3 regions of the Zhongshania borealis genome follow, and region 3 is predicted to be linked to each of the others. Evidence: predicted binding sites of a transcription regulator. Region 3 holds the regulator's gene; each other region holds the start of a gene.
The links. The regulator sigma-54, encoded in region 3, starts transcription at its own class of promoters, with help from an activator protein. The targets are predictions, from matches to a motif close to TGGCACANNNNTTGCNNT.
Positions count from the first base shown of each region.

Region 1: the regulator sigma-54 is predicted to act here: its motif matches at 4,957-4,974, upstream of flgB (flagellar basal body rod protein FlgB).
Region 2: the regulator sigma-54 is predicted to act here: its motif matches at 5,840-5,857, upstream of ABD836_RS06140 (ammonium transporter).

Region 1 is NZ_BAABDM010000001.1:133,484-143,536, forward strand. Features, by position in the region: gene ABD836_RS00650 (ABC transporter permease) at 1-143, shown strand, start outside; gene eda (bifunctional 4-hydroxy-2-oxoglutarate aldolase/2-dehydro-3-deoxy-phosphogluconate aldolase) at 223-849, shown strand; gene zwf (glucose-6-phosphate dehydrogenase) at 881-2,341, opposite strand; gene ABD836_RS00665 (GNAT family N-acetyltransferase) at 2,567-3,172, shown strand; gene ABD836_RS00670 (flagella synthesis protein FlgN) at 3,188-3,604, opposite strand; gene flgM (flagellar biosynthesis anti-sigma factor FlgM) at 3,606-3,905, opposite strand; gene flgA (flagellar basal body P-ring formation chaperone FlgA) at 4,010-4,738, opposite strand; gene flgB (flagellar basal body rod protein FlgB) at 5,066-5,482, shown strand; gene flgC (flagellar basal body rod protein FlgC) at 5,486-5,887, shown strand; gene ABD836_RS00695 (flagellar hook assembly protein FlgD) at 5,899-6,564, shown strand; gene flgE (flagellar hook protein FlgE) at 6,622-7,839, shown strand; gene ABD836_RS00705 (flagellar basal body rod protein FlgF) at 7,878-8,621, shown strand; gene flgG (flagellar basal-body rod protein FlgG) at 8,635-9,420, shown strand; gene flgH (flagellar basal body L-ring protein FlgH) at 9,447-10,053, shown strand, end outside.
Region 2 is NZ_BAABDM010000001.1:1,302,955-1,313,007, reverse strand. Features, by position in the region: gene ABD836_RS06165 (acyl-CoA dehydrogenase C-terminal domain-containing protein) at 1-1,550, opposite strand, end outside; gene ABD836_RS06160 (enoyl-CoA hydratase/isomerase family protein) at 1,856-2,977, shown strand; gene ABD836_RS06155 (DUF2238 domain-containing protein) at 2,952-3,557, opposite strand; gene ABD836_RS06150 (hypothetical protein) at 3,560-3,796, opposite strand; gene ABD836_RS06145 (hypothetical protein) at 3,846-4,478, opposite strand; gene ABD836_RS06140 (ammonium transporter) at 4,475-5,779, opposite strand; gene ABD836_RS06135 (DUF2061 domain-containing protein) at 6,193-6,411, shown strand; gene ABD836_RS06130 (acetyl-CoA acetyltransferase) at 6,468-7,709, opposite strand; gene ABD836_RS06125 (acetyl-CoA C-acyltransferase) at 7,753-8,952, opposite strand; gene ABD836_RS06120 (carotenoid oxygenase family protein) at 8,983-10,053, opposite strand, start outside.
Region 3 is NZ_BAABDM010000011.1:54,372-64,424, forward strand. Features, by position in the region: gene hisD (histidinol dehydrogenase) at 1-2, opposite strand, end outside; gene hisG (ATP phosphoribosyltransferase) at 2-658, opposite strand; gene murA (UDP-N-acetylglucosamine 1-carboxyvinyltransferase) at 685-1,950, opposite strand; gene ABD836_RS17695 (BolA family protein) at 1,978-2,211, opposite strand; gene ABD836_RS17700 (MlaC/ttg2D family ABC transporter substrate-binding protein) at 2,333-3,007, opposite strand; gene ABD836_RS17705 (KpsF/GutQ family sugar-phosphate isomerase) at 3,200-4,174, shown strand; gene ABD836_RS17710 (KdsC family phosphatase) at 4,191-4,712, shown strand; gene lptC (LPS export ABC transporter periplasmic protein LptC) at 4,714-5,280, shown strand; gene lptA (lipopolysaccharide transport periplasmic protein LptA) at 5,267-5,845, shown strand; gene lptB (LPS export ABC transporter ATP-binding protein) at 5,848-6,573, shown strand; gene ABD836_RS17730 (RNA polymerase factor sigma-54) at 6,717-8,213, shown strand; gene hpf (ribosome hibernation-promoting factor, HPF/YfiA family) at 8,295-8,582, shown strand; gene ABD836_RS17740 (PTS sugar transporter subunit IIA) at 8,616-9,065, shown strand; gene rapZ (RNase adapter RapZ) at 9,067-9,924, shown strand; gene ABD836_RS17750 (HPr family phosphocarrier protein) at 9,935-10,053, shown strand, end outside.

The DNA of each region.
Region 1 (10,053 bases), on a different contig from region 3:
CGCATTTTTTACGGGTGGTCAGAGGCATCATGCTCAAAGGCGCCGAGTTTGCTGAATTGCGCTACGACCTCGCAGCCATCTTGCTGTTTATGGTTGTGGCGAGCGGTGTTGCTATGCTTCGCTATAAGCGCACACTGGATTAAATGCTGACCTTGGTGCCTGTCGACCCTGTTGGGCTTGGCGTGTAGAGTAGGTCTTCGTTTGTAGTATAGGAGGCGAGCAATGCACGACGCACTAACGGTCGTTAAGAAAACCGCGCCGGTGATGGCGGTTGCGCAATTTACATCTTTAGATCACGCCAAAGCTTGCGCTGAGCTTTTTGCCGAGGCCGCGGTGCCGGCAGTGGAGATTACCCTGCGTCACCCCGATGCTTGGCAAATGGTGAAACTTTGTAAAGACCTCATGCCCAATGCCTTAATCGGCGTGGGCACGGTACTGAATCGGCGGCAAATGTTACGTGCAGTCGATGAAGCCGATTTTGTTATTAGCCCTGGCTTTTCGCGGGAGCTGTCGATGCTGGCGCACAAAACCCTAACCACTTATATTCCCGGCGTTGCCACCGCGACAGAAATCATGGCAGCAATGGCCGAAGAGCACCGGGTATTTAAAATGTACCCCGCGGCGGCGATTGGCGGCGTTGCGTTATTAAAATCACTGTCTGGGCCATTTCCAGACGCGGTGTTTTGTCCAACCGGCGGTATATCTGAGGCTAACTACCAAGAGTATTTAGCGTTGCCTTGTGTGAGCTGCGTTGGCGGTAGTTGGATTGTGCCGAGCGAAGCGGCCTTGCAAAAAGACCGCGCCGGCTATTTGAGTATGCTGAAGCGTCTTTATCAGCGCGGCACATAATGAACTGCGCTATCTTTGAGAGGCACTGCGTTTATTCATGCCAGCTGCGGCCGTTCTTTTCCGGTAGGGCGAGGGCGGCATTCGGCCCCATAGAGCCTGCTGCATAAGTTTTAGGCTTGATACCCGCTTCTTGCCAGGCGCTAATAATACCGTCTACCCAGGCCCAGCAGGCTTCAACTTCATCGCGGCGCATAAATAGGGTTTGGTCACCTTCTAATACATCCAGTAGCAGGCGTTCATAGGCTTCATGGGCCTGCAATTCATCGTGCAAATCGGCATCCATATTGAGACCGACCTGTTCGAGCTTCAGTTGCCTACTCAGTCCTGGTTTTTTATTGACCTTGTATAAGGTGATGTTTTCTTCGGGTTGCAGGCGAATCACCAGTTTGTTGGGCAAGTCATTGGGGTCGCCTTCAAAAAGACTGAAGGGGTGTTTTTTTAATTCAACCACAATCTCGGAAAAGCGCCGGCTCAGGCGTTTACCGGTACGCAAATAAAAGGGTGTGCCTTCCCAACGCCAGTTGTGCACGTCGGCTTGCAAGGCGACAAAGGTCTCGGTGCTTTCGCTGTCTTCAAAGCCGGTTTCATCAAGGAAGGCGGCAACCGGCGCCGAGTTCACCGCACCTGCGCCATACTGGCCGCGCACGGTTTTGGCTTTCACATTGCTGGCTGTTATTGGCCGCAGAGCTTGCAGCACTTTAACTTTTTCGTCGCGAATGGTGTCGGCGCGAAGATTGGCGGGAGGCTCCATAGCAACTAAGCACAGCAGTTGTAACAGGTGGTTTTGTACCATGTCGCGCAGGGCGCCGGTTTTGGCGTAAAAATCACCGCGTCCCTCAACGCCAATATCTTCGGCCACGGTGATTTGAATATTATCAATATACTGACTGTTCCACAGCGGTCCGAAAAGTGCGTTACCAAAGCGGAGCACCAATAAATTTTGCACAGTTTCTTTACCGAGGTAATGATCTATGCGGAAAATGTTTTTTTCAGGAAAGACCTGCAGTACTTCGTGATTGATGTCCGTGCAGCTCTTTAAATCGTGACCGAGGGGCTTTTCTAAAACGACCCGCGAGTGCTCATTCACAATGCCGATACTGTGTAAATTGCGGCAAATACTATTGTATAGAGTTGACGCGGTGGCTAAATAAAAAACAGTGGTCGCGTCGGCGTGGTCGTGAATCGCCTCGCTCAACTGGTGATAGTCTTTGAGAGTATTTACGTCTAAGCTGACGTAGCTGAGTTTGGCGGCAAACTTATGCCAGTGTTGATCGTCCCAAAAATGCGCGGGCAGAAATTCGCGCATTTTGGTTTTTACCAGCTCGCGGTAGTCTTCGCTACTGCGGTCAGCGCGACCCAATGCAATAATAGAACAGACATTATTTAAAAAGCCTTCGCGCTGTAATTTATACAGTGCGGGCTGCAGTTTACGCAGGGCGAGGTCGCCGGTGCCGCCGAAAATAACAAGTTGTGCAGATTGGCTATTGGTCATTGCTACACTCTTTAATTGTTTATAGCTTAAGTTACGCTGTTTAATAAGTGGCAGGTTGAATACGGCTGGGCTAAAAACTATTGTGCAGAATATCTCGAATTTCAGCATAGTGCTTTTTCATGGTCATGCATACCGCCGATAAGCCGAATCACCCGAGTGCACATATGAAGTATGGTATATAAAGCCAAATTGGCTATGGTGAAATAAAAATTCGAGGGTGAATACATGAGCATAAGAGCGGCGCAGAGTGCTGACAGTGCAGCGGCCACTGCATTGGTGTTTTTGTCTGGACCGGTGGCCTTTGAACATATATTTAATCAGGCGCATGGTCCCCATATTAGCGACTTCTTAGCCACTGAATTTGCCAAAACAGCCACTATGTTCAGCCATCGCCACCACTTTGTATATGAAGATGGCGGGAGGGTGATCGCGACCATCGGCGGATTCGACAAACCAAGTCACGATGCGACCTTTATAGGGAATGCCAAGGCGATATTTAGCCAGTATGGCTGGCGGGGAATTTTAAAAGGCCTGTTATTTGAGCTGCGCTTGGTTAAACCACCTCGCAAAGGTTGTTATTACTTATGTCATATCGTCGTAGACCCAGATTGGCGAGGCAAAGGCATTGCCGCAAAGCTTATTAACTTCATGGCTGCGCGAGCCCAAACATTGGGATATTCGGTACTGAGTTTAGATGTTGCAGAATTGAATGTTGGCGCTTTGCGCTTGTATCAACAGATGGGCTTTAACATTGTGAAGCGTAATAAAACCTATAACGGTGTATTGGATAACCACCTTTATATGGAAAAGTCTTTATTAGCTGAGGGTTAGGGAATGGCTTGGCGTTTACGCTTTGCCAAGGCGTTGGCCGCCAAGAGTGCTATTGGTCTCGCCGCCGGGACTGTAGAGCGGGACCTCATTGTTCGTTGCGCCAAGGATATCTAGTGCGCGTTTGCCGTAGCGGGCTTGGGTGCTAATGCTGGCTCCAGACTGATTGTTCATGTCTTGGCAGCGACTAAGTACGCCTAAGGCTTCTTGCCAAAGCGCTTCGTCTTGAATATTGCCACTGCTGAGCAGCTGACTGCGGCGCAATTCTAGCAATTCAAGGTTTTGCACTAAATCCATTTTTTGCTGCGCGAGTGCTTCCAGGCGCTCTGGCTCTCTGGCCTCTTTTAAAATAAGCGCTTCGTCGGCCAGCAGCGTTTCTAAGCGCAGGGCTTCGCTGTGAATACTTTGTAGTACTTCGCTCAGCTCATCGTTCATATTAGCTGCCTGTTAGGGCTTCCATATTGACTAGCGCGGCCGCCACTTTATTGGCGTCGATATTAAATTCGCCATTGCGAATAGCGGTTTTAATCGCTTCAACCTTTTGGCGGTCTATGCCGTCGCTGCTATTTACCTGATCGCGGGTGCGCTCAAGCAGTGGGGTATCCACTGTTGACGCTTTCGCGGTGCTGGCAGCTGCGGTACTGGCTTCGGCGCCTTCTGATTTGCTGGCACCGGTACGCCCACTGTCTAGCTTGCGGGCCTGACTCAGCGATGAGCCATCGATACGGTCAACCATTGTTACATCCTCTTTAAATAGCGTTCGCCTGTTATATCGGCACTATCTTCTAAAACTTTAGCACGAATTGTCATTTATCCTAAGTAGCATAGAGCACAGTGGTGCTAATTTAGGAGCACTTGGTTATCTGAAGCAACCACGCCCTCTAAACGCTTGCCAGAATTCAGGTTTTTAACCAAAATTCGCTTGCCTAATGCTCCGTCTTGCAGGGCAATTCCCATCATACTGACACTGACCGGGCCGTCGTTGCTGGTCAGCTGAACCCGTTGCCCCTTATTAATAATGCTACTCGCGGAGACCATATTCGGGGTGAGGACTGCGCCTTGGGCAATGCTGCGTCGGCTTTGGTAGCCGCCTTGATCCCCTAATGATTGTAAATAACCGTAACCGAGGGTGGTGATATCACGTTTTCCCCAACTGACATCCCTAGCGGTAATTGTGCTGCCGGGGGCAATCGGATGCTTGGTAACCATGACTTTAGCGAAGGCTTCTACGGTGACCGGTAAATAAATCTTCCAGGGCTTAGCGCCGGCAGTGCAGCGCACGCCGACGGTAGTGCGGCGTTTGATTCGCGCGCCGTTGGACAAAAAGGCCTCGAGCTTTGCTGGGCATCGACTGAGCTGTGTACGGGGGTCAAGATTTTGAACAGTAATCTTGGTGCTCAGCTGCTGCCAAGGGTGGCGAGAAGCAATATAGGCTTCGGCGGTAGCCGCAATTCGACTGTGACTCTCTGATGACGCGGCGCTTGCGCAGCTAAACAGGCAAAGCGCGGCGCCGAGCACAAGGGTGTGGCTCAGAGCGGCTTTTTTGTTTGCGGCGGAAAGTCGACTCATAACAATTGCTCACGTCAAAGATTTGTCGGTAAGCCAATCTCTGCAATGCCTGTGCCAGCCTATAAGTAAATGCGCCGAGGCTAAAACTACATGCTTATGATGGAAAAGCGGATAAGGCCTGCCGGAATTTTGCCGATTAGCGGCAAGGTCTTGCCGTTATTTTGGCGGCTGGGCTGGGATGGGTTGTTAAGGTATTGAAAAACAACAATAAAATTATGTGGCACGGCCTTTGCGTTGATCCATTGCAAACGCGGTGAAAAGCAGAGATTCCTTGCTTAATCCGTTTAACGGCAGCGAAGCGCATAACTTTAGCAACACGGAAAGAAAATGGCGATTAATTTTGATAAAGCCCTAGGCATACACGAGCAAGCACTGTTTTTGCGGCAGAAGCGCAATGAAGTCTTGGCCGCGAATATTGCTAACGCCGATACCCCTGGCTACAAGGCTCAAGATATTGATTTCCGCACGGCCTTATCCAATTCGGCCGCTGCCGGTGACCAGCCGATGCTGTCGCTTAAGGTGACCAACGCCGGCCATCAACGCCGCGCCGATGGCGCCGCCGATGCCTTATCAGCGTCGCTAAAGTTTCGCCAGCCTTACCAGCCATCGCTGGATGGCAACACAGTAGAAACGCATATTGAACAAGCCGAATTTGCCGATAACGCAATGCGTTATCAAGCCACATTACAGTTTTTAGGTAACCGCCTAAGCGGACTTAAATCGATTCTGCAGGGAGGTCGATAAATCATGGCTAATCCATTGGATATTGCCGCGTCAGCGATGAACGCGCAAATGATGCGGCTCAATACCGTGGCTAGCAATATGGCCAACTCTGAATCGGTGGCGGGCAGCGAGGCGGAGGCCTACCGTTCGCGGCAAACTGTGTTCTCGACTGTTTTAGATCAACAGCGCGAAGTGGCGGGGGTGGCGGTATCTGGCGTAGTAGAAAGTAATGCGCCAATTATGAAACGTTATGAGCCTGGTCATCCGCAGGCAGACATCGACGGATATATCTACGGCTCAAACGTAAACACCATGGAAGAGATGGCCAATATGATGTCGGCGTCGCGCTCTTTTCAGAATAACGCCGAAGTTTTCTCAACCACCAAAACCCTGATGCTGCGCACTCTGCAGCTTGGCCAGCAGTAGGAGTCTGAGTAATGGAAATTCGCACACTTGAACAATTGCAGTTACAAAACGCTGCTAGCACCGCAAAAAAAGATGCCTCGTCATTAGATCAAGACGATTTTATGACCTTAATGCTGCAACAGCTTAAATCTCAGGACCCGTTTAAACCAACGGACAACACCGAATTTATTAGCCAAATGGCGCAGCTAACCTCGGTTAGTGGCATCAGCGAGATGAATGAAAATCTCAGTACCCTGACTGGCTCCTTGTATTCCGCTCAGCTTTTGGACTCTTCTGCGTTGATTGGTAAAGACGTTTTGGTGGAGTCGAGCGTTGCATCCCTGCAGAGCAGTGGCAGCGTGCAAGGCCAAGTTAATCTGGCCACCAGTACCACCGCCTTAGATATTGAAATTATGGCGCCCACTGGCGAGGTAATTGCCAAAGTGCCAATGGGTCCGCAAGCGGCAGGCACCACTAATTTTGAATGGAATGGTATCGGTTTGAACGGCGAGCGTTTACCACCAGGCAATTACGAAATCCGAGCGAATTATTTAAATGGCAATAACGTAGAAGCCTTAAGCACCGAAATGCGCAGCCAAGTACTTAGCGTGAGTGTACCGGTAAGCGGCGGTAGTCCGCAGGTTCAGGTGCAGGGCATGGGTAGCGTGAGTCTGTCAGACATTAAAGAGATTAGCTGAGTTGCGATTGCGCTATTCAGACAATGACAAAACTATTTCCTTTGCAGGAGTTATATTATGAGCTTTAGTACCGCACTTAGTGGCTTAAACGCAGCGCAATCGCATTTGGATGTGACTGCTCACAATATTGCCAACGTCAACACCACTGGCTTTAAGGGCTCTAGAACTGCCTTTGCCGATGTTTATGCAACGTCGAATAATGATGTTGCGAAAACAACGCCGGGTTCAGGGGTGCGCGTGAATGCGATTACCCAGCAGTTCTCCCAGGGCAATGTCGACTTTACCGGTAATAATCTTGATTTGGCCGTGAGCGGCGAGGGCTTTTTTACCCTGCAGGGCTCAAGCGGTGTGACCTATACCCGCTCGGGTGCATTTAGCGTCGATGCAGACGGCTATGTAGTGAACAACAGTTTAGAGCGTTTGCAAGTTTTTGAACCAACTGGTAACGGTGATTTCTCGACCGGTTCACTCACTGATCTTCAGCTTGAAGTGAATGAGAATGCTCCTCAGGAAACCTCTCTTGCCGAAATTGGTGTTAATTTGCCCGCGAACGCCACGGCGCCCACTATTACACCGCTCGATCCCAGCATCCCGAGCAGTTATAACCACGCCACCTCGTTAACAGTGTATGACTCATTAGGTACCCAGCATACCGCCACCATGTATTTTGCCAAGGACGCGGTAGCTAACACCTGGAATCAGTCGCTTTATGTTGACGATGTTGCCGTGGGCACAGCCAACACCTTGAGCTTTACCAGTGCCGGTGTCTTGCAAACGCCGGCGAGTGGTCAAATTACGTACCCGGCTTTTGATCCCGGTACTGGCTCTGCCGACATGAACTTGTCATTCGACTTTACCTCTAGCACGCAGTATGGCGCTGACTTCGGTGTGAACAGTCTTCAGCAAGACGGTTTTACCACCGGCCGTTTAACCGGCATTGAGGTCGATTCATCTGGCGTGGTTTCCGCCCGCTATACCAACGGTCAGGCGACGCAGTTGGGTAAAGTCGCTATGGCGATTTTCACTAACCCCAATGGTTTGCAGCAGCAGGGCGATACATCTTGGGCCGAGACGTTTGCCTCTGGTAGCCCACGTATTGGCGAAGGGGGCACATCTAACTTTGGTTTGCTGCAGTCTGGCGCGCTAGAAAGTTCGAACGTTGATCTCACCGAACAATTGGTCGAGATGATAACCGCCCAGCGGAATTTCCAGGCCAACGCCCAGATGATTTCGACCGCTGACCAAGTTACCCAAGCAATTATCAATATCCGTTAATTGAGGGCGGCCTCGGTCGCCATTAATCGGGAGTTTTTATGGACAGATTACTGTATCTCGGCATGACAGCGGCAAAGAATACGCAGCTGGCCCAAACCACCAACGCCAACAATTTGGCGAACGTGAGCACGGCGGGTTTTCGTGGCGATTTTCAGAATGTCTTGTCTCAGCAGGTTGAAGGTCCAGGCATGGCCACGCGTTATAACTCGGTCTATCAGGGCGAAACCTCTGACTTTTCAGTGGGCTCGATTATGGCCACTGGCCGTCAGCTAGACGTTGCCATTCGCGGTGACAAAGGCTGGTTTGTGGTCACCGCCCCAGACGGTAGCGAAGCGTATAGCCGCCGTGGTGATTTTCATATTACCAGCGACGGCATGCTGCTCAATGGCGCCGGTCAGCCGGTAATGGGTGACGGTGGCCCAGTGGCAATACCCGAACACGAAAGCTTGATGATTGGTGAAGACGGAACAGTCTCCATTGTGCCGCTAGGTCAGGGCGCTGAATCGCTGGCAACAGTTGACCGAATTCGCTTGGTCGATGCCGCGCCAAATCAGTTGCAAAAGGGCGAAGACGGTTTGATGCGCATGCGCGACGGTGGCGTTGCGCCAACGTCTGCAGATATACGCATTAGCTCTGGCAATCTAGAAGCATCAAACGTGAATAGCGTCGACGCCATGGTCACTATGATTTCACTGGCGCGACAATTTGAAATGCAAGTCAAGACAATGAGCACTGCCGAAACGGTTGCAGAAACCGGCAGCCGCTTAATGCGCATGGAATAATGAGGAGTTATTTATGAATTCATCACTTTGGGTCGCTAAAACCGGTCTCGATGCCCAACAAACCCGGATGCAAGTCGTAAGTAACAACCTTGCAAACGCAAACACCACTGGTTTTAAACGCGACCGAGCGTCTTTTGAAGACTTGCTCTATCAAAACATGCGTCAAGTCGGCGGCCAAACGTCGCAGCAAACGCGTTCACCCAGCGGTATGCATGTGGGTACCGGTGTGCGGGTTGTGTCTACAGAAAAAATTCATCAGCAAGGTACCTTGAATCAGACCAGTAACTCCTTGGATGTGGCCATTGAAGGCAAGGGTTTCTTTCAGGTGCAAATGCCTGATGGCAGCATTGCCTACACCCGCGACGGCTCATTTCAGCTCGACGATCAGGGCCAGATCGTCACCAATACCGGCAACGTTGTTGACCCCGGAATGACAATTCCTGAGGGCACCTTGAGTGTGACTATTGGCTCAGACGGTGTGGTTAGCGCGGTATTGTCTGGTAGTGCTTCGCCAGTGCAAGTTGGCAGTTTTCAATTGGCCGATTTTATCAATCCATCGGGCTTGCAAGCCCGCGGTGAAAATCTCTATGTGGAGTCTGCCTCTAGTGGCTCGCCACAAACCGGTACGCCAGGCCTGAGTGGACTCGGCAGTATTCAACAGGGCGCCCTTGAAGGTTCAAACGTCAACGTAGTGGAAGAGCTGGTGAATATGATCGAAACCCAGCGCGCCTACGAGATGAACTCTAAGGCCATCGCCACCAGCGACCAAATGATGCAGTACGTGAATAATAATCTGTAATTCGCGATTTTAGCAGGGTAAAGCATATGAACATTCAGCATACATTGAACAGCACCCAGCTTCGCGCCACATTGGCGATGTTAGTGCTCGCGCTAATGTCGGCGTGTTCATCGGCTCCGGCTAAAGATGCGTCCGCTGATTATGAATCTGCTGCGCCACCAGTGGCCGCGGATGACGATAAAAATATGGGCTCTATTTACCGCTCGGGTTACGGCATGACCTTATTTGTTGACCGCCGGGCTCGTCAGGTTGGTGATATTGTCACCGTGACCTTAGAAGAAAAAACCGACGCCAGTAAATCCTCAAGCACCGCGACCGGCAAAGAGAGCAATATCTCTGTGCCCACCGTGACCTTGTTAGGCCGTGGCGTGACCAGTGGCGGCACGCCAATTCTCACTACCGGCGTCTCTTCAGACCAGGATTTTTCTGGGCAGGGCAGTAGTACCCAGAGCAATAGCTTAACCGGTAGCATTACCGTGACCGTGTCTGAAGTGCTGCGCAATGGCAGCTTGCGGGTGCGGGGCGAGAAGTGGGTCACCATCAATCAAGGCGAAGAGTTTATTCGTATCAAGGGCATTATCCGCCCCGAAGACATTGGCGCAGACAATGCCATACCGTCTTATAAAGTGGCCG
Region 2 (10,053 bases), on a different contig from region 3:
CCGACGGCATCGCGATTTTTGGAGGCGCGAGCAACCATTTTCACGGTGTGCCAGTTCCACGCCAAGGTGTAGCCAATGAGTTTGGCTGAGTAGCCGCGACGCTTGCCACCGATTAAGTTTTTAAAGCCAAACTTATAGAGCTTTTTGCAGAAACCGCCGTAGAGTTTAAAGCCGTCTAGTACAACTTTACGACCAATTAAATCCATGGCTTGAATACCAGTGGTGCCTTCGTACAAAGTAGAAATACGGGCATCGCGGTATATCTGTTCCATACCGTGCTCTTTAATGTAGCCGTGACCACCAAAAACCTGCATGGCATTGCTCGCTGACTCTAAACCGGTTTCGGTCAAGAATGCTTTCAAAATAGGGGTTAAAAAGCCCAGTTCGTTTTCAGCGGCATCGCGCTCGGCCTGAGTGTCGGCCTGTACCATGTGGTCTGAATATTTTGCTGCGTCATAGATCATTGCACGGCCACCTTCAGCAAAGGCTTTGGCGGTGAGCAGCATACGGCGCACATCAGGGTGATGAATGATTGCATCGCCTGGTTTGTCTGGGTTTTTAGTGCCAGACAAAGAACGCATGGAATAGCGGTCCATAGCGTAAGGCAGGGCATTTTGGTAAGCCAGTTCTGACGCAGCAAGACCTTGAATTGCCGTACCAATTCGCGCGGTGTTCATAAAGGTGAACATGGCGTTCAGGCCTTCATTTTCTTTACCGAGTAAGTAGCCGGTGGCTTCGTCAAAGTTGATTACGCACGTTGAGTTACCGTGAATACCCATTTTGTGCTCGATGCTGCCGCACTTAACGTTGTTGCGTTCGCCAAGAGTACCGTCGGCGTTAACGTTAACCTTGGGTACGATAAATAACGAGATACCTTTGGTGCCTTCAGGGGCGCCAGGGGTACGTGCCAAAACGATATGAATAATGTTTTCGGTGAGATCGTGCTCGCCAGCTGAAATGAAGATTTTACTACCAGTGAGTCGGTAACTGCCGTCTTCATTTAGTTCGGCTTTACTTTTCATTTGACCAAGGTCTGAGCCGCAATGCGCTTCAGTTAAGCACATGGTGCCTGTCCACGTGCCTTCACAGAGTTTAGGCATATATTGGTTTTTCTGCTCTTCGGTGCCGTGAACATATACTGTGTTCATTGCGCCCAAGCTTAGGCCGGGGTACATGCCCCAGGACCAGTTCGCGGTGCCAATGAGTTCTGATTTAATCAGTCCTAGTGACATTGGCAGGCCTTGGCCGCCGTATTCCGTTGGGTGAGACAATCCCTGCCAGCCACCATCTACCCACATTTGGTAAGCTTCTTTGAAACCGGTGGGGGTTGTGACTTCGCTGTCGTTCCAGGTGCAGCCTTCCTCATCACCCACTTTATTCAGTGGCGCGAGTACTTCTTCAGCAAATTTTGCGGCTTCAGCGGTGATGGCTTCGACCATATCCGGTGTGGCTTCTGCACCCGCGGAAATGGTTTTGTAGTGATTCTGGTAATCTAAGACTTCATTAAGGACGAAGTCGATGTCTCTAACTGGCGCTTTAAATATAGTCATTTGGAGCCTCTGCACTTATTCCCAGGATACGGGGTAACGATCAACGCGGTGGAGCATAACGGATGCACGTAGGTGGGCAATTGGCCGCTTTGTCTTCAGGCGGTGACGCTGCGGTCAATATGGCGCGTAATGTCATAGCAGGTACGGTGTGCAGTAATGCCTAGGGAATTACACCTACTGGCTAGGATTTGGATTTTTGTGCTGTGCAATACTGGGCTTGAGACCGCTTTCTTCTAGGAGGATACTGTTCGTTGAAACTCGCTCGACTCTAACTAAATTCATGTGGTTTGTGTGGAGATTTAGCCTTGCAAATTGAATATGCAGTATGTCTAGAACGCCATCCCCTGCCCGCGGGAGGTTACCTCGCGCAACTTACCTTGAACGCTCCAGCACGAATGAATGCCCTGACCTTAGAAATGGTTACGCTACTCCATCGCCTATTGCTGGAGTTGCGAGACGATAACGAGGCGGTGGCCGTATTTCTTGATGGTGCCGGTAGCCGCGGTTTTTGTGTGGGTGCTGATGCCCTGCGTATGCGTGCTTCGGCGCTCGGTAATCCCGGTGGTGCGGCGGTTGAGGCCGAGGCATTTTTTGCCCGTGAATACGCCGCCGCTTACCTTATTCATACGTTCCCAAAACCGGTGGTGTGTTGGGGTGCTGGAATTGTGATGGGCGCAGGACTGGGGCTAATGGTGGGGGCAAGTCACCGCATAGTGACGGATAGTAGTCAGATAGCGATGCCTGAGATCAGTATCGGTTTATTCCCAAATGTTGGGGCAAGTTGGTTTTTAGGCCAAATGCCTGGCCATTGCGGTTTGTTTACCGCCTTAACCGGTGTGGAATTATCACCGGCGGACGCGCTTTATACAGGCTTGGCCGACTATTGTCTGACGGACAGCAGTAAAACTGAAGTATTGCGTAAATTACTGTCATTGGAATGGTGTGATGATCCGCAGTGGAATACAGAGTGTCTTACTGAGTGCTTAACTGATATCGAAGCGGATCAGGGCGCAACGCTAGGTGCGGCGTCTTTAAAGAATTACCGTGGCTGGATTGACGATATTTGCAGTCGGGCCAATGCTGCCGACGTCAGTAAGCTTATTCGTCAGTATCGTGGTGCTGATGCATGGTTGCTGAAGGCTAGCCAAGGCCATGCGCGAGGCGCGGCGAGTACCGCCAAGTTGATCTTTCGCCAGTTGGAGTCAGGTCGCAAGCTGAGCCTGCTTGATGTGTTTCGTATGGAGTTAATTTTGTCTGCTAATCGCGTGCGCGACCCAGAGTTCGCTGAAGGCGTGCGGGCGCGATTAATTGATCGCGATTGCGACCCCCGGTGGTGTTATCGCTGTATCGACGAGGTTCCCGATCTGGAGCTGGACGCGATGTTCAAGGCTCCCTGGGCGATTAGTCCCCTCGACGCATTACTGTAACTTGGCGCTGGTGTAATCGGCTTAAGCTTATTAGTGCAACAAAAGCGCCGATCATCGCCATCGCCATGTCGGATTGGGTGTCCCAAACATAGCCTTGGGTGCCAAGGAAGGCCTCAGCGTCTTCGCCACTCAGTTCGGCAACCCACCATTCTATTAATTCGTAAAATGCACTAATACCAAGGCAAATAAACACAATAATGCTGTTTAGCCATTTGGGATTGCTAATCACTTGTTGTCTAATGAACAACTCTCGGCAGACCAGAGCGGGGATAAACCCTTGGGCGAAGTGCCCAAGTTTGTCGTAGTGGTTGCGTTGCCAGTGAAACTGTTCGGCGAGCCAATCAAAGGCGGGGACTTCGGCGTAGGTATAGTGGCCGCCAATCATGAGTATAACGCTGTGAATCAAAACTAAAATGTAGAGCAATGGCGTTAAGCGGAAACGCCGGCGAGTCGCCGCCATGATGCCAAGCGCAATAATCGCGGGTGCGACTTCAAGTCCCCAGGTAAAGCTGTCTTTGGGATTGATGCCCGACCAAATAAGCGTGCCGCTGAATATTCCCAACCACCAAAATACCGCCATACTTAAATTCCCTCGTCGTGCATTTTCTGGTTGCGGCGGTCGAGATCCTGCTGCAATTGCTGCTTCATGCTTTTTGCTGCGCCCAAGCCCTGCTGTTGAGGTGTCGTTAGCACGGTTTTGCTGCTTGCCGTGCTGCTGGGCTTTTCGCTGCACGCCGCAATGAACAAACAGGTAATTAAAAACAGTAAGGAAGTAGGACGTGACAAAATGGCGGTGGCGGTGGAGTGATATTTTTGCAAGGTAAACTCCAATTTTGTGTGGCGCCGATCGCCACGCAATATTGGCGATTTACAGCAGGCTGTCGATAAATTGGTCGAGTTCGGGGTGTTGGCGCTGCACCTCATTAACACCTTGAGCCAGAATTCTGTCTGCGCGCACTGGACCGAAGTTTTCGCAGAGCAAGACATAGTACTGGTTCAGTAGCTTCTGTAGAAGGGCGGTGGGGGCATTGTTTAGTCTTAATGCTTGGCGTGTGCCTAGCCAATTTTGCAGCGCTTCAAGAATCGCTAACGGTAGCTGCCGTTGGCGCAGCGCCGCGAAGAGCTCAATACGTAATTTATGCTGCAGGGAATCATCAATTTGATTCATCATGGCGAGCATTAATTCGGCGTAGGCTTGACTCGGCGATGCGGCCTCGGGGCGGTCGGATTCATGGTGATCTGGTCCGCGCGGATCGGCCAGTAACTCCGTGCTTTCCTGGGTCATGGCATGTAATAGACTGCGCAGTATGCTGGCACGCTTGTCTTTTAGGCCATTGTTCTGGCAGATGTCGGCAACGTAGCGCTGCAGTGCCAGACTGGGTTGATCGGCGTAACGGTTTTCCCAGTGGGTGACCGCTTTCATGGCGCCAGCTTCGTCAAAAAAGGGTTGAAGGCCAGTATAGATGGCGCGGCGGCGATCGCTGAGGCTGCGTTTGCTCATACGCGTTGGCCTAGATTACTTGCGCGGTCAGCGGTATAGGCGACATTGCCAGAATTGAATTCCGGGTAGCCAATCTCGGCGTGTTCACTTAAATCCAAACCGCGCTGTTCATGTTGACTGGGTGCCCGTAGGCCCATCACAAGGTCAATAGCAAAATACATGATTAAGGCGCAGCAGAATGTCCAGATAAAGCAGGCGGCAATACCAATTAATTGCACACTGATCAGATGGGTGTCAAAAAGATTACCGGTGTAAAACATGCCTGCCGCAAGGGTTCCCCAAGCGCCAGCAAAGCCGTGAGCAGATACGGCGCCCACTACGTCATCTAACTGCATGCGCAATAAGAGTTTACTGCCGAGGCTACAAACCACGCCGCCCACTGCGCCGGTGAGTACGGCGTAGGCGGGTAGCATGGTCGCGCAGCCAGCGGTAATCGCCACTAGACCGGCGATACTGCCGTTAACCGTTTCGGTCAGCAGTATTGGTCGGCGAGTAATAACCGCCAATAGCATACTGGCACTGGCGCCTGCAGCGGCGGCCAACTGAGTGTTTAAGTTGATAAGGCCGATATCAACACTGGCGCTGAGCGTGGAGCCACCATTAAAACCGAACCAGCCAAACCATAGAATGAAGCCGCCCAAGGCTACATAGCTAAGATTGTGGCCGCGTAACTCGCGAACTGCGCCGTGCTTGTTAAATCGCCCTAGGCGAGGCCCCAGTATGATAATGCCCGCCAAGGCCGTCCACGCGCCTACCGAGTGAACAACCGTCGACCCAGCAAAATCGATAAAGCCTAATTGCGCTAACCAGCCGTCGGCGTTCCACACCCAGCTACCAAAAATAGGGTAGATCACCGCAGTAATAAACAAGGCGCCAATCAAGTAGCCGTCAAAGCGAGTGCGCTCAGCCATGGCGCCACTGGCGATGGTGACTGCCGTGGCAGCAAACATGGTTTGGAAGAGCAATACGCCGTAGGTGCTTGGGTCGCTGTCATTAATGAAAAATAAATCGGTTCCTATAAATCCGCTCGGGTTGCTGCCAAACATCAAGCCATAGCCCAGCGCCCAAAATACGATGGTGCCAAGGCAGACATCCATGTAATTTTTCATCACAACATTCAGGGCGTTTTTACTTCGTGACATGCCGCATTCAAGGAGAGCGAATCCGGCTTGCATCAAGAATACCAAGGCGCTCGCGGTGACTAGCCAGACCATATCAGTAGCGGGACTTGGCTCATCCGCAAAAGCCGATGAGGAGAATACTAAGATGAATAATGCAAAAACGCGGTGCATTTTTTTCATTGGCTACCTTTGCTTCTATGGTGGTAGCGCACTGAATTGGCGCAACCCGTGAATTAAGGGGTAGCAACAGCTATGCCATTTATTTCGGGGAAAACGTAAATTCTAATTCGCGGAAATGGGGTGATGTGCAGCAATGCGACGAGAACAGAGCGTTGCGAGGTAATTAATTGGTGCGAAATTGCAAACATTGTTTAAGTTTGGTGCGGTAGCGTGCGTAACGCTGGTGCTGGATTGGCTATAGTTATTATTAATTAATATCATGGGTTTAATTGTTTTTGAGTATTTGTTGGGCGGGGCTATTATTGGCGTGTTCCGGAAAACTATCGCGTTTAATGGCTGCTTATCGTTAGTCGCCAGTGAATGAAACGTTTCGGGAGCCAGTATCGACTAACTTGGGAGCTTTGGAGGCCACAATGAGAAAGACAATTAGTTTTGCCATGATGCATTTTTGCGTTGCATTTTCGGTGGCCTACCTGCTTACCGGTAGTGCGGTGATGGGGGGCGCATTGGCGTTAATAGAACCCGCAGTGAATACTGTCGTGTTTTACTTTCACGAGAAAGCGTGGGGGAAGTGGGATAAGCCACGACGACGATTACAGGATAATGCTGGAAGTATGGTCGCGAATGCTTGACTGGTATTGACGCTAGGTCGCTGAGAAGATCGTCAATACCTGCGCCGTTGCGAGCCCTAGGTGTGCGCCTTGCCAACAATAAAGCTCGCGCAAGTGGTTGCGCTACCGCCTAAATTAAACGTCATTACATTTTGTGCGTTGTCGATCTGGTAATCACCGGCGCTACCTGAAATTTGCTTGTAGCTGTCGAGTAGCATTCTTACACCGGTAGCACCCACGGGGTGTCCTAGGCCCATGAGACCACCGCTTATATTTACGGGCAATTTTCCACTGCGGCTTATATCGCCATTTTCAATGGCTTTCCATGCGTCGCCGGGTGGGTAGAGACCGCTGTGATCAAGAATCATATATTCTGTAATATTGAAGCAGTCATGGACCTCTAACCCGTCAATGCTGCTGAGGCTATTCATGCGTGCGCGTTTTAATGTCTGTTGGAATAATGCGTTTATATGGGGGAAAAGAAATCCTTCGGGCTCGCTCAGGCGTAATTTTTCCTTGAATGAGATTGGCGCGTTGACATGGCCCCAGCCGTTGATCGTCGGGATAGCGCTTAATGCGATGTTATGTCGGGCCGCGTATTGGGCTGCCTTGCGCTCCGTTGCCAAGAAAACCACGGCGGCACCGTCGGTGATTTGGCCGCAATCTTGTTTGCGAATATCGCCGCTAACAATTGGGTTGGCGCTCTCATTATTGCTGAAACTGTCTTCGTTGAATTGCCATTGCCGGGTCTGGGCATTGGGGTTGAGGCGCGCGCTGGCAAAGTTTTGTTTCGAGATAGCGTAGAGGTAATCTTTGTTTAACGAGTAACGCTCTTCATATAACGAGAGCATATTATTGAACGCGCATGGCCAGACAAAATCTGTTTCGGTCCACTCTTGGCTGGCCCACGCTGCGGGGCGTAAGTTGGCGGCGGCTTGGTCACCACTGACATTACGCATGATTTCAATGCCGAGCACGCACGCTGTCTCGTAACGGCCAGCCTCAAGATCTGCCATGGCGGCAAGGATCGCCATCGAACCGGAGGCGCACGCTGCTTCATGAGCGGAAGCGGGCATATAATGCATAGCCGGGTCGACGTGACCGAAAAAACCGCCGAGGTGAGCTTGGCCGGAAAAAAGTGATGACACAAAATTGCCAACGTGGCCGACCTCTATCTCAGCGGCGTTGAGTTTGCACGCTGCAAGACCTGAGCGCACCGTATCAACAAATAAGTCAGAAACAGCCTGATTCGCGCGGATAATATTTTGGGCAAAATCGCTTTGATACCCACCTAGAATATAAATTTTTTGTGCGTTCATGGCGTGTCCTAGTTATTTATCTAATTCGGCGCGGTCTTCGGCTTTATAAACGTTCAATCAGTGTGCTAACACCGACACCGGCGCCGCCACAGATACTGACGATGCCCCGCTGCAAGTCTTGCCGTTCCATTTCATCGAGCAGTGTTCCCATCAGGTTGCCGCCTGTCGCACCCAGCGGGTGGCCAAGGGCAATAGCGCCACCATTAACATTTAACTTCTCACTGGCAATATTAAAATGTTTTTGAAAGTACAAAACGCTGGCTGCAAAAGATTCATTCACTTCCCAGAGGTCAATATCGGCCGCTTTTAATCCGGTAGCCGAGAAGAGTTTTTCGGTAGCCCGTAAATGCCCGGTGAGCATTCTGACCGGTTCGTCGCTGCCATTTGCATAGTGAGTAATACGCGCACGGGGCGTCAGAGACAGGCGCTTGCAGGCGTCCTTGCTGGCGAGTAAAAGTAGTGAAGCACCATCAACCAGCGCGGGAGAATTGCCCGCGGTGTGCAGCGGGGTAAGAATGCTTGCGGGGTAAACCTGATTGACAAGACGCTGACCCTGTTCGACAAAGTCGGCGAAGCTAGAGGGCAGTGCCGCTAACTTATCGCGGTTTAATTGTGGGCGCAGGGCATTGTCACGGGCTAATAATGGCTGACCATTCTGATCGCATATTGGAATTAGCGAACGTGCAAAGTAAGCTTTGTCTGTGGCACTAGCAGCGCGCTGATGAGATTGCAGCGCGCAGGCGTCGAGCTGTTCGCGGCTAAAGTCCTGCTGGCTTGCAATTAAATCGGCGGACAAACCCATGTGCATAAAACGCGTTGCTTTCATTACCTTCGGGTCGCTATACCAAGGGCCTCGGTCAGAAAACATCGGCACGGCACTGAGTTGTTCGACTCCGCCGGCAATTAATACCGATTCCATACCAGACATGATTTTACTCGCAGCGAGATTGATGGCATCTAGACCAGAGCAACAAAAGCGATTTAAAGTCACGCCAGAAACGCGGTCTGACCATCCCGCGTAGAGTGCAGCAATTTTGGCGATATTGGCACCTTGGTCGCCGGTTTGGGTAGAGCAACCCAGCAGTACATCTTCAACCTCGGCACTGTCGAGCTGATTGCGCTCGGCAATGGCGTTAAATAATGGCCGCAACAGGTCAACGGGCTTGAGTGCTGCGTACGCCGCTTCGCCGCGGATACTGGCGCGGGGAATTCTGACGGCATCGACTATCATGGCGCTGGGCATGGGTATTCCTTTTCAATCTCAATTGGAATTTTATTTTTGATAGCGGCGAATACTTTCGCCACTTGCCCACGTGGCATGCGTGCCACTACAAATTCGATGCGGGAGTATGATGCGGCAAACGGGCCCCGCTTCAATGTCCTTGGCGTCAATGAGTACACACTCAGAGCGATTTTCCTTCATGTCAGTAATAAAGCTAACCAAGTAGCCGTCGTCCTCATCCTTGGCGTTAATACGCGGGGCAAAGGGTGCTTCGCTGCCAAAGCGCTGCTCACCAAAGGCCAGGCTCCACGATTCGCCTGTGTCTAAGTCGTGCTTGACCATGCCGGAGAACAAAAACCAATTAGGTTCGCCCGATACTGAGTATATGTAGCGGTGTTTGCGACCCGCGTATTGCTGATTGATGGTGCCAAACTCAAGTGCGCGGTCATCTAAACGCTGCTCATTCACGGCCCCCGTTTTTAAGTTAAAACGCCAACGATGCAATTTTGACTGAAAGGAATGAATGTCGATATTCGCCATCATCTTACCCGCAGCACGTGGTAGGCCTGGTAGTGGTTCAGGGTCGGGATTATCTTGAAAATAGCCATCTAAGACGATTTCGTCACCTTCCTCATAGGCATTCATCCAGTGCAGTACAAACGTGGCTGAGGCTTCGAACCACTGTATATCCTCGCTGTTGCCATAGCGTGGCAATATGGCAAATCGTGTAGGCATATCCGGGTGATAGCCCGCGTGATAGCGCCCACTTTTTAAGAGTTCTGGATCCCAGAACATCGGCAAATCGGCAAGTATGGAATAGTTTTCTGAGAACGCCATATCGTGGGGTAGCCGAGGTCCCGGCAGCGGAACCGGCGTGTAATGCACCAGTTTATTATTACGATCTACTACGCCGTAATGCTGGTAGGGTGGGTAAGTGGAGTAGTTAAAGAACAGCATTTCTCCTGTGCGTTCATCTACCTTAGGGTGCGCTGAAATGCCGTCTATTGGTGTCCAGCTTTCCGTTCCTAATTGCTCAAGGGTGTACGGGTCCAAGCGATAGCCATCACCGCATTGCCAAAAAGTCGAGACGACCTCACCGGCATGAATGACGACGTCCGTTGA
Region 3 (10,053 bases):
ATCACACAGTCTCCGATGCAGCTTGGCGAGCCTCCACGGCGGCCGTCAATTTGCCAATAATATCTTGAATACTCTGGTGCTTGCGCTTCATTGCAGCCTTGTTAACTACCAGGCGCGAGCTAACATCGGAGATCATATCTCGCGGCTCCATGCCATTGGCGCGCAGGGTATTACCGGTATCGACAATATCGACAATCAAATCTGCCAAATTCATCAATGGCGCCAGCTCCATTGCACCATAGAGCTTGATAAGCTCTACCTGAACACCCCGCTCAGCAAAGTGCCGGCGGGCAACATTCACGAATTTAGTCGCAACGCGAACTCGGCCGTGAGGCAAGGCCTCACCAACACGACCCGCCGTCATTAAGCGGCAGCGAGCAATATTTAAGTCGAGGGGCTCATACATGTCCGCCGCGCCCAACTCCAGCAGCATATCTTTACCCGCCACCCCAATATCTGCCGAACCCAACTTAACGTAGGTCGGCACGTCGGTACCCCGAATCACAATTAGTTGAATATGGGCGTGATTGGTTTCAAAAATCAGCTTGCGACTACTGCTTATATCCTCAAGCGGCACAATACCGGCTTCGGCTAGCAGGGGCAGGGTTTCTTTAAGAATACGCCCTTTGGTGAGGGCGATCGTAACCGGCTGATCCACAAGTAAACTCCAAGAACGGATAAATTCTAGTTAGCAACTCGGCGAATATCGGCGCCAAGCGCGAGGAACTTTTCCTCAATGCATTCATAACCGCGATCGATGTGATAAATTCTATCGACCAAAGTCTCACCGTCGGCAACCAAACCAGCAATAACGAGGCTCGCTGACGCACGTAAATCACTGGCCATTACCGGGGCACCCTTAAGGCGATCAATACCCTTAATCATAGCGGTATTACCTTCAATTGTGATTTTGGCACCCATGCGATTCATTTCATGGGTTTGAATCAAACGATTTTCAAAAATCGTCTCTGTGACGTGGGATACGCCATCAGCCACGGTATTCATCGCCGTAAACTGGGCCTGCATATCAGTTGGAAAGCCAGGATAGGGCATGGTTTTAATATTAACTGCTTTAGGCTGACGCCCCTCCATGTCGAGGGTAATCCAGTCAACGCCACTTTCGATCTTAGCGCCCGCCTCTTCCAATTTAACCAGCACGGCCTCTAAAGTCTCAGGACCAATATCCCGAAGGCGGATAGAACCGCGACTAGCCGCGGCCGCCACTAAATAGGTACCCGCCTCAATGCGGTCAGGCATAACTGAGTATGTACAGCCATGCAAGCGCTCAACACCGTCGATGGTAATTGTCGCAGTACCATGACCTGTAATTTTGGCACCCATAGCGATCAGGCAATTCGCCAAATCGACAATTTCAGGTTCGCGCGCGGCGTTTTCTAGTACGGTGCGACCTTTGGCCAGCGCCGCCGCCATCATCACGTTCTCAGTGCCGCCAACGGTAACCATATCAAATAAGACGTGGGCGCCTTTTAAACCACCCTCCGGTGCCCGCGCAGTGATATAACCTTCGTCGATATCAATAATTGCACCCATCGCCTCAAAGCCGCGCAGATGTTGATCTACTGGCCGACTACCGATGGCGCAGCCGCCAGGAAAAGACACTTTCGCGTGCCCAAAATGCGTTAACAAGGGACCCAACACCAAAATCGATGCACGCATGGTTTTCACCAATTCATAGGGCGCCGTTGTTTCGGTGGTGGTTGAACCATTAATTTCAACGCCGAGTCGCTCATCGACAATCAACTCAGTACCCATACTGCGCAACAGCGCGATCATGGTAGTGACATCGTGCAAATGTGGCAGATTGCGGATTAGTACCGGCTCGCTAGACAACAAGGTAGCGGCAAGAATCGGCAATGCCGCATTTTTGGAACCAGACACGCGAATCTCTCCGGCCAAAGGGCCGCAGCCGCGTATAAGCAACTTATCCATGCAATCTCCTGGAAAGTCCCGTCAGCCTCAGGCTTGAGCTTCCTCGGGGGTAATAGCTTTAATATTAATAGCGTGCAACGAGCCGTCGCGTATCCAATCGTTGACCGCAGCATAGACCAATTGCTGGCGTTTAACTGCGCGTAAACCGGAAAATGCAGCACTCACAACGCGAACGTCAAAATGACTGCCATCGCCACTGACCGCGACCTCACTCCCTGGAAAATGCTCGGAAAGGCGTTGCTCAATAAGATCTGTTTGCATGACAATCCTGCCTGTATTCATCACTAGCGATATCAAGCGCGGAATTGTACGCAATTGCAGTCCACATGGCGAGGCGAATACCGGTAAAGCGTACTCACCCTGCCACCGAGGCAAAGAATAATTATTTTGCTGCCTGTTCTTCCATCACGGATTGGGGAGCAACTGTCCAGTTGGCAATGACTTTATCAATATCACCATTGTATTGCTTAACCGCAGCATCAAACTGATTTTGATAAATCCGCCCTAAATTTAAGCCTTCGATAACCACGTTACGCAGCTTCCATTTGCCATCTGAACCCTGGCGAACGGTGTACATAACTTGATAGGGCTTAGCGCGCTCACCATAAATATCTTGGCGTACACCCACACTGCCCGACAGGTCTACATCGTCTGCAAGCGGCGAAACTTCGATGCGGTTACCATTAAATCCCAACAAGCCCTGCGCATAGGTATTGATCAGCCCATCTTTAAAGCTATTGGTGAAGCGCATTACCCGATCGCGAAACTGAGCACGCTCTGCATCGGTTTTTAAACTCTCGTAATAGCGGCGACTGCCATACTTGCCCATTATGCCCCGAGCAAAGCTCTGGAAATCGACCACGTCATCCATAATCCTGCGTACTTCAGAGGTAAAGCGCTTAGGGTCCTTATCGATATAACTACGCGCCTCTTCAATAACCTTCACCAGCTCTTGTGTCGTGTCGGCCACAACCTCATAAGGCCCCTTTTCTGCTGCATATGCCGGAGCCAGCATGCCAATCGCCATAAATGCGGCAAGAAAAAATCGCTTGTACATATCGTTTCCTCAATAATTTTTAACCGTTTAAACACGGCACATCACTACCAACTGCAAGCTTCGACCTCGAATTATGGGAATGTCTCCCACATCTAAGGACAGCTAATCCTGTTATTTTGTCACATTGGAAATTATCATAGCTAACATTAGCCCAAGCTTAACAGGCAATTTCAATAATCTAGGTAATCCCGAGTGACCAATAGCACATCATATACTAGCTCTGCTCTGCGCGTTATCGGTATGGAAAGAGATGCCGTAGCCGTTCTCGCCGACCGCATTGACGAAAGTTTTAGCAAAGCCTGCGACATCTTACTAGCATGCAAGGGCCGCGTCGTTGTGACCGGAATGGGGAAATCGGGCCATATCGGCAATAAAATTGCCGCCACCCTTGCCAGCACGGGCACACCGGCCTTTTTTGTGCACCCGGGTGAAGCCAGTCATGGTGACTTGGGAATGATCACTGCGGGAGATGTCGTCATTGCACTGTCGAACTCAGGCACGACTGGTGAGCTAATTACTATCTTGCCGCTACTAAAACTGTTGGCAGTGCCAGTAATAGCGCTAACAGGAAATCCCGACTCCGAACTCGCCACCGCCGCAGACGTCCACTTAAATGTCGGCGTGGCGGAGGAAGCATGCCCCCTTAACCTCGCCCCAACATCCAGCACCACCGTTACTTTGGTAATGGGCGACGCACTGGCCATCGCCTTACTCGAAGCGAGAGGCTTTACCGCCAATGATTTCGCACTATCGCATCCAGGAGGCGCATTGGGCCGGAGACTCATATTAAAAATCGACAGCATAATGCATACAGGCGACAGCATCCCCAAAATCACTTTGGGCAGCGCGCTGAGCGGCGCCCTACTGGAAATGAGCAGTAAAACCTTGGGGATGACAACCGTCGTTGACCAAGATGGCGTGCTAGCCGGCATTTTCACCGATGGCGACTTACGCCGCGCCATAGACCGCGGTATCGATATACACCAATGTCCTATCGATGACATTATGACCCGCAATTGTCGTACCATTAAGCCCGGCATGATGGCTGCCGAAGCGCTGCGTATTATGGAAGACAATAAAATCACGGTACTGGTTGCCGTAAACGACAGCGGCCAACCTGTTGGCGTCATACACACCCACGACCTGCTCAAAGCCGGCGTTGCCTAGGGAAATCACCACAAATATGCACAGCGTGATTGAGAAAGCAAAAACCATCAAACTATTGGCGATGGATGTCGACGGCGTGTTGACCAATGGCAGCCTGTACTTTGGCAATAGCGGCGAAGAAATGAAGGCCTTCAGTATTCTTGACGGGCTCGGCATCAAACTATTGCGTGACGCCGGCATAACGCCAGCTATTATCACCGGCCGCTGCTCTGAATTGGTAAAACGCCGCGCCGGTGAGTTAAAAATTGAATTGATCTATCAGGGCCGCGAAGACAAGCTGGTTGCCCTTGAGGAATTGCGAGCCGACCTCGGCCTCGAAATGAAAGACATTGCCTACGTCGGCGACGACCTTCCGGACTTATCGGCCATACGCCAAGCTGGGCTTGGCATTACCGTTGCCAACGGTCATGAATTTGTTGCCCGCCACGCAGACTGGCAAACCCGCGCTGCCGGCGGCAGTGGCGCTATTCGAGAGGTTTGCGAGCTAATTCTGCAAGCGCAGGGCAAGCTCAATAATGCCTTGGAGCAATACCTCTAAAATGAAACAAATAAAATTCACCGTATTTTCTGTGCTATCGGCCATTACAGCAATGGCCGGCACAGTGGTCTACCTCACCCAGTACAGTGAAAGCGGCAAATTAAGCATTGTCGAGCGCTTTGAGGCAATGCCCGACGCCGACTCCCACTTAAGCCAAGTCGACGGCATTAAGTACAGTCGGGACGGTGAAATTGCCTACAAATGGCGCGCAAGCAGCGCTGAACGACTAATTTCCGACGGCTCAATATCATTGCAAGACCCATTTTATATCGGCAATATCGCTGACCAGCGCCCGTGGACTGCCAGCGCCAAGGCAGGAAAGCTCTCTCAAGACGGCGAACAGCTGACCTTACTCGACACCGTGCTTGTCAAAGATTTAATTCGCCAAGCGCAAATCAGTACCGAATTACTGAGAATAAACTTGGATAGCAGCGAAGTGACTACCGACCAGCCATTAACGCTATCGCTACGCAATGGCAAAACGCGTTCCGTTGGCCTTAAAGCCAGTATGAAAAATGAACGCGTTGAACTCCTCGACCAGGTAAAAGGCCACTATGACCCCATATAATGCCGCGCTAATAGCTAGCTTTCTGTTCGCCATCAGCAGCTCAGCGCTAAGCTTACCCGACGATCGTAAGCAGGCTATTAACCTGAGCTCTGACCGGGCTATTTACGAGAACAACCAAGGTGTTTATGTTGGCAACGTCAGCATGAGCCAAGGTTCACTGAAAATTCGCGCCGACAAACTGACCATCATAGAATCGGATCGTAAAGTTGAAAAAGTCGTTGCGGAGGGCAGCCCCGCCTATTTCGAGCAGCAGCCTCGCGCCGAAGAAGGCGTTGTTATCGCCAGCGCCCAGCGGATTGAATACAGCCTAGCGCAAGAAGAAATTCTTCTTGAAAAAAATGCGTCAATTACTCACCAGGGTTCCAAAATTTCTGGTGACCGCGTGGTTTATAGCGGTCGCAAGCAAATGGTGATCGCCGACGGCGGCACCACCGAAAAAGAAAATCGCGTAAAAATGACGCTGCAACCGCAAGCCATCCCCGACAGCGAACAGCCCGAAAGCAACAAAGCGAATGAGGCTAGTGAGCCGACCCCAGACAATGCCCTCAGCGGAGAATTGCGCTAACCATGCCTGTTTTGCAAGCAAGTAATCTCGCCAAGGCCTATAAGGGTCGCGAAATCATCAAAGATGTCTCTCTCACCATAAGCAGCGGCGAAATTGTAGGCTTGCTAGGTCCAAATGGCGCGGGTAAAACCACCTGTTTTTACATGATTGTGGGCATCGTCAATGCCGACCGCGGCACCATACGTCTCGACGACCGCGACCTTACCAAACTGTCGATTAACGGACGCGCGAAAAATGGCGTGGGCTATCTGCCACAAGAGGCCTCAATATTTCGCAAATTAACCGTCGCCGATAACATCATGGCGATTCTTGAGACCCGTAGCGACCTCAATCGCAAGCAGCGTAAAGAAAAACTTGAGTCGCTACTGCAAGAATTCCACATAACACATATTCGAAGCTCAATGGGAATGGCACTTTCTGGCGGCGAACGACGCCGGGTTGAAATAGCGAGAGCACTGGCCACAGAACCCAGTTTTATCCTATTGGATGAGCCCTTTGCCGGCGTTGACCCGATCTCTGTAAATGACATTCAAAACATCGTTAAACACTTGCAGGCTCGGGGTATTGGCGTACTCATTACTGACCACAATGTTCGCGAAACCCTCGATATATGCGATAAGGCTTATATCGTCGGCGAAGGCCGTATCGTTGCCGAGGGCGACGCCAATACCGTGCTAAATAATCAGATCGTTCGAGACATATACCTCGGTGACAAATTCACCTTATAACGCCGACAACCAACAAATGAATCGGCACAGGTATTGCAGGCAATGATTGTCCCGACTACACTGAGAGAGAGGCATAATTATTGCCGGTAGGGCAAAAACAGCTTGCTCGTGTTACCACTCTCTTGTTGTAGAAGACACTGCCTATGAAACAATCGCTACAGCTCAAAGTCGGTCAAAGCCTGACAATGACACCCCAGCTGCAACAGGCGATTCGCTTATTACAACTTTCCACCCTCGATCTTCAGCAAGAAATTCAATCGGCACTAGATTCTAACCCCCTGCTCGAAATCAGCGACGACAGCGATGATTTTGAAGTGAATACCGAGCCCACCTCTGCCGAACCTAAGAAAGCCGAAAAAAGTAGCGATCAAGAAACCGAGGCCCCCCAGCCTGAGGCAGATACTGAGTGGGCCGAACGCAGCGATATCCCCGACGATTTACCCGTAGATAGCCAGTGGGACGACGTCTATCAGTCCAGCGGCACCAGCAGTGGTTCTGGCAGCGGTTCGGCGTCAGAGGACAGTGATTACAGCAACGATTACCGCAACTCCAGCGCAGATACTCTACAAGACCACTTGCGCTGGCAGTTAAATCTTAGCCGCCTGTCCGATATCGATCGACTGATTGCCGAGGCCATCATCGACGCCATTGACGATAACGGCCGACTCACGGTAAGCGCCGAAGATCTCGTAGACGGTTTTGCCAGTGACGAAATCGAAATCGAAGAATTTAATGCGATTTTACATCTGATCCAGCAGTTTGATCCGCCAGGCGTAGCTGCGCGCGATTTGCAAGAATGCCTGTTAATTCAACTCAAGCAACTACCACCAGACACACCGCTAGTTGAAGAAGCCCGTCTTGTTGTTAGCCAATATATGGCGCAATTGGGTAATCGCGACTATAACCAAATAATGCGCCGCTGCCGTTTGAAGGAAGAACAGCTCCGCGACATTATAAAACTGGTTCAGTCTCTCAACCCAACGCCCGGCGATAGCATTGGTGCCGACGACACCGAATATGTTGTTCCCGATGTGTTTGTTAGCAAAAAAGAAGATCGTTGGCTGGTAGAGCTAAATCCCGACATTGCACCTAAAATTCAAATTAATGCGCACTACGCCGCGCTGGCCAGAAAGAGCAGTAATAGCAGTGACAACGACTATATTCGCGACAATTTGCAAGAAGCGCGCTGGTTTATTAAAAGTCTGCTTAGCCGCAATGAGACTCTAATGAAAGTCGCCACTAAGATTGTCGAATACCAACGCGGCTTCCTAGAGTACGGCGACGAAGCAATGAAACCCTTGGTGTTACACGATATTGCTGAAGCTGTTGGTATGCACGAGTCCACTATTTCCCGCGTAACAACACAAAAATACATGCACACGCCACGCGGTATTTTTGAACTAAAATACTTTTTTTCAAGCCATGTATCTACCGATACCGGCGGCGAATGCTCATCTACGGCCATTCGTGCACTAATCAAAAAACTGGTGGCGGCAGAAAATCCCCGCAAACCCTTAAGCGACAGCAAGATCACCGATTTACTGGGTGAACAGGGCATACAAGTCGCCCGTCGCACCATTGCAAAATATCGAGAATCACTGGTTATTCCGCCCTCTAACGAGCGGAAACGACTGGTATAGTGGCAGTGCCCCTGTTACGGTCATTGTCGTCATACACGCGCCGTGAGGCGCTAGTTATTTTCAGCGATGAAGGAGCAAAATATGCAGATTACTGTTAGTGGTCATCACGTTGACGTCACCCCGTCTCTTCGCGATTACGTCAATACTAAGCTCGGCAAACTTCAACGACATTTTGACAACATCACCAATACCGACGTCACTCTGTCCGTCGAAAAACTGATCCAAAAAGCCGAAGCCACTGTGCACGTTGCCGGCGCCGACTTATTTGCCACTTGTGAATCAGAGGATATGTACGCGGCAATCGACAGTTTGACCGACAAGCTCGATAGACAACTGATAAAGCACAAAGAAAAAACCCTGGGCCGCTAAGGCCCCTGACCTAACCCACTGTTGCAAGAAACCATGATACTCAATTCCATTCTTACCTTAGGACGCACCCATAGCGGTGCGTCTATTACGAGCAAAAAACGACTTCTCGAATTTATTTCGGCAGGCATTAGCGCTGACAACAGTGAATTTGACGCCGATGAATTATTTAATGAATTACTTGCCAGAGAGCGCCTTGGCAGTACTGGCATTGGTCACGGAGTAGCGATCCCGCACTGCCGCAGCAGCCGCTGCACCGCCATCACCGGAATGTTACTCAAACTCGACCAAGCTATCGATTTTGAAGCTATTGACGACCAACCCGTCGACCTCGTATTTGCACTTATCGTTCCCGCAGAAGCGCACGACGAGCACCTCAAAGTGTTGGGCGCACTGGCCACCGCGTTTAATGAAGAAGAATTCCGCAGCGGCCTGCGCAGCGCAAGCTCCGACCAAGCCCTGCTAGACCGAGCTCTGCAAGCTTAGTATGGAACTCATCATTCTCAGCGGCCGCTCTGGATCAGGCAAAAGTACTGCGCTCCACCAACTCGAGGATGAGGGCTTTTACGCGATCGACAATCTTCCCGTGTCGCTGCTTCCAGAGTTGGTTCGTGAGCTTTCCCAAAGCCCACTCAAAGTACACAAGCAAGTTGCCGTCTGTATCGACGCTCGCAATTCCCAAGACGGCCTAGCGCGCTTCAAAGGGCTCTGCGAGCAAGTTCAGCAACATGCTCGCCTACGAATAGTTTTTCTCGATGCCGCAGACGACAAACTCATCAAACGCTTTAGCGAAACACGCCGTCGCCACCCGCTAACAACTGACTCCCTGCCACTGGCCGATGCAATTAAGCTTGAGTCACGGTTACTGGAGCCGATTGTGGTCGAAGCCTCGCTGGCCATCGACAGCAGCGATATGACGGTACACGAGCTGCGCGCCGCTATTCGCGACCGCATTCTTGGCGTTGACGCCAGCCGCCTAGCTGTGCAAATTAAATCCTTCGGCTTTAAACGCGGCCTGCCGATCGATGCAGACCTAGTCTACGACCTACGGATGCTACCTAACCCGCACTGGCAAGAAAATTTGCGCAGCCTTACTGGCAAGGACCAGGCGGTGCAGGAATTCCTTAGTGGCCAAGCCGACGTCCAGCTAATGCGCCGCGACATTTTGCAGTATCTGCAAACTTGGTTACCCAAAATAGAAGCCAGCAACCGCAGCTATTTCACGGTTGCCATTGGTTGCACCGGTGGCCAGCATCGCTCAGTATATATGGCTGAATCCTTGGCTGAGGCAATGCGCAGTAGCTACCCAGACCTCCAAGTTCGCCATCGCGAACTCCAGAACTAGAGGCGACACGATGGTCGAAGCAGAAATCAAAATCATCAACAAACTGGGGTTACACGCCCGCGCTGCGGCCAAGCTCGTTGCTACTACTGGCGCATATAGTTCAAAAATCACGCTTGCTATTGGCGACAA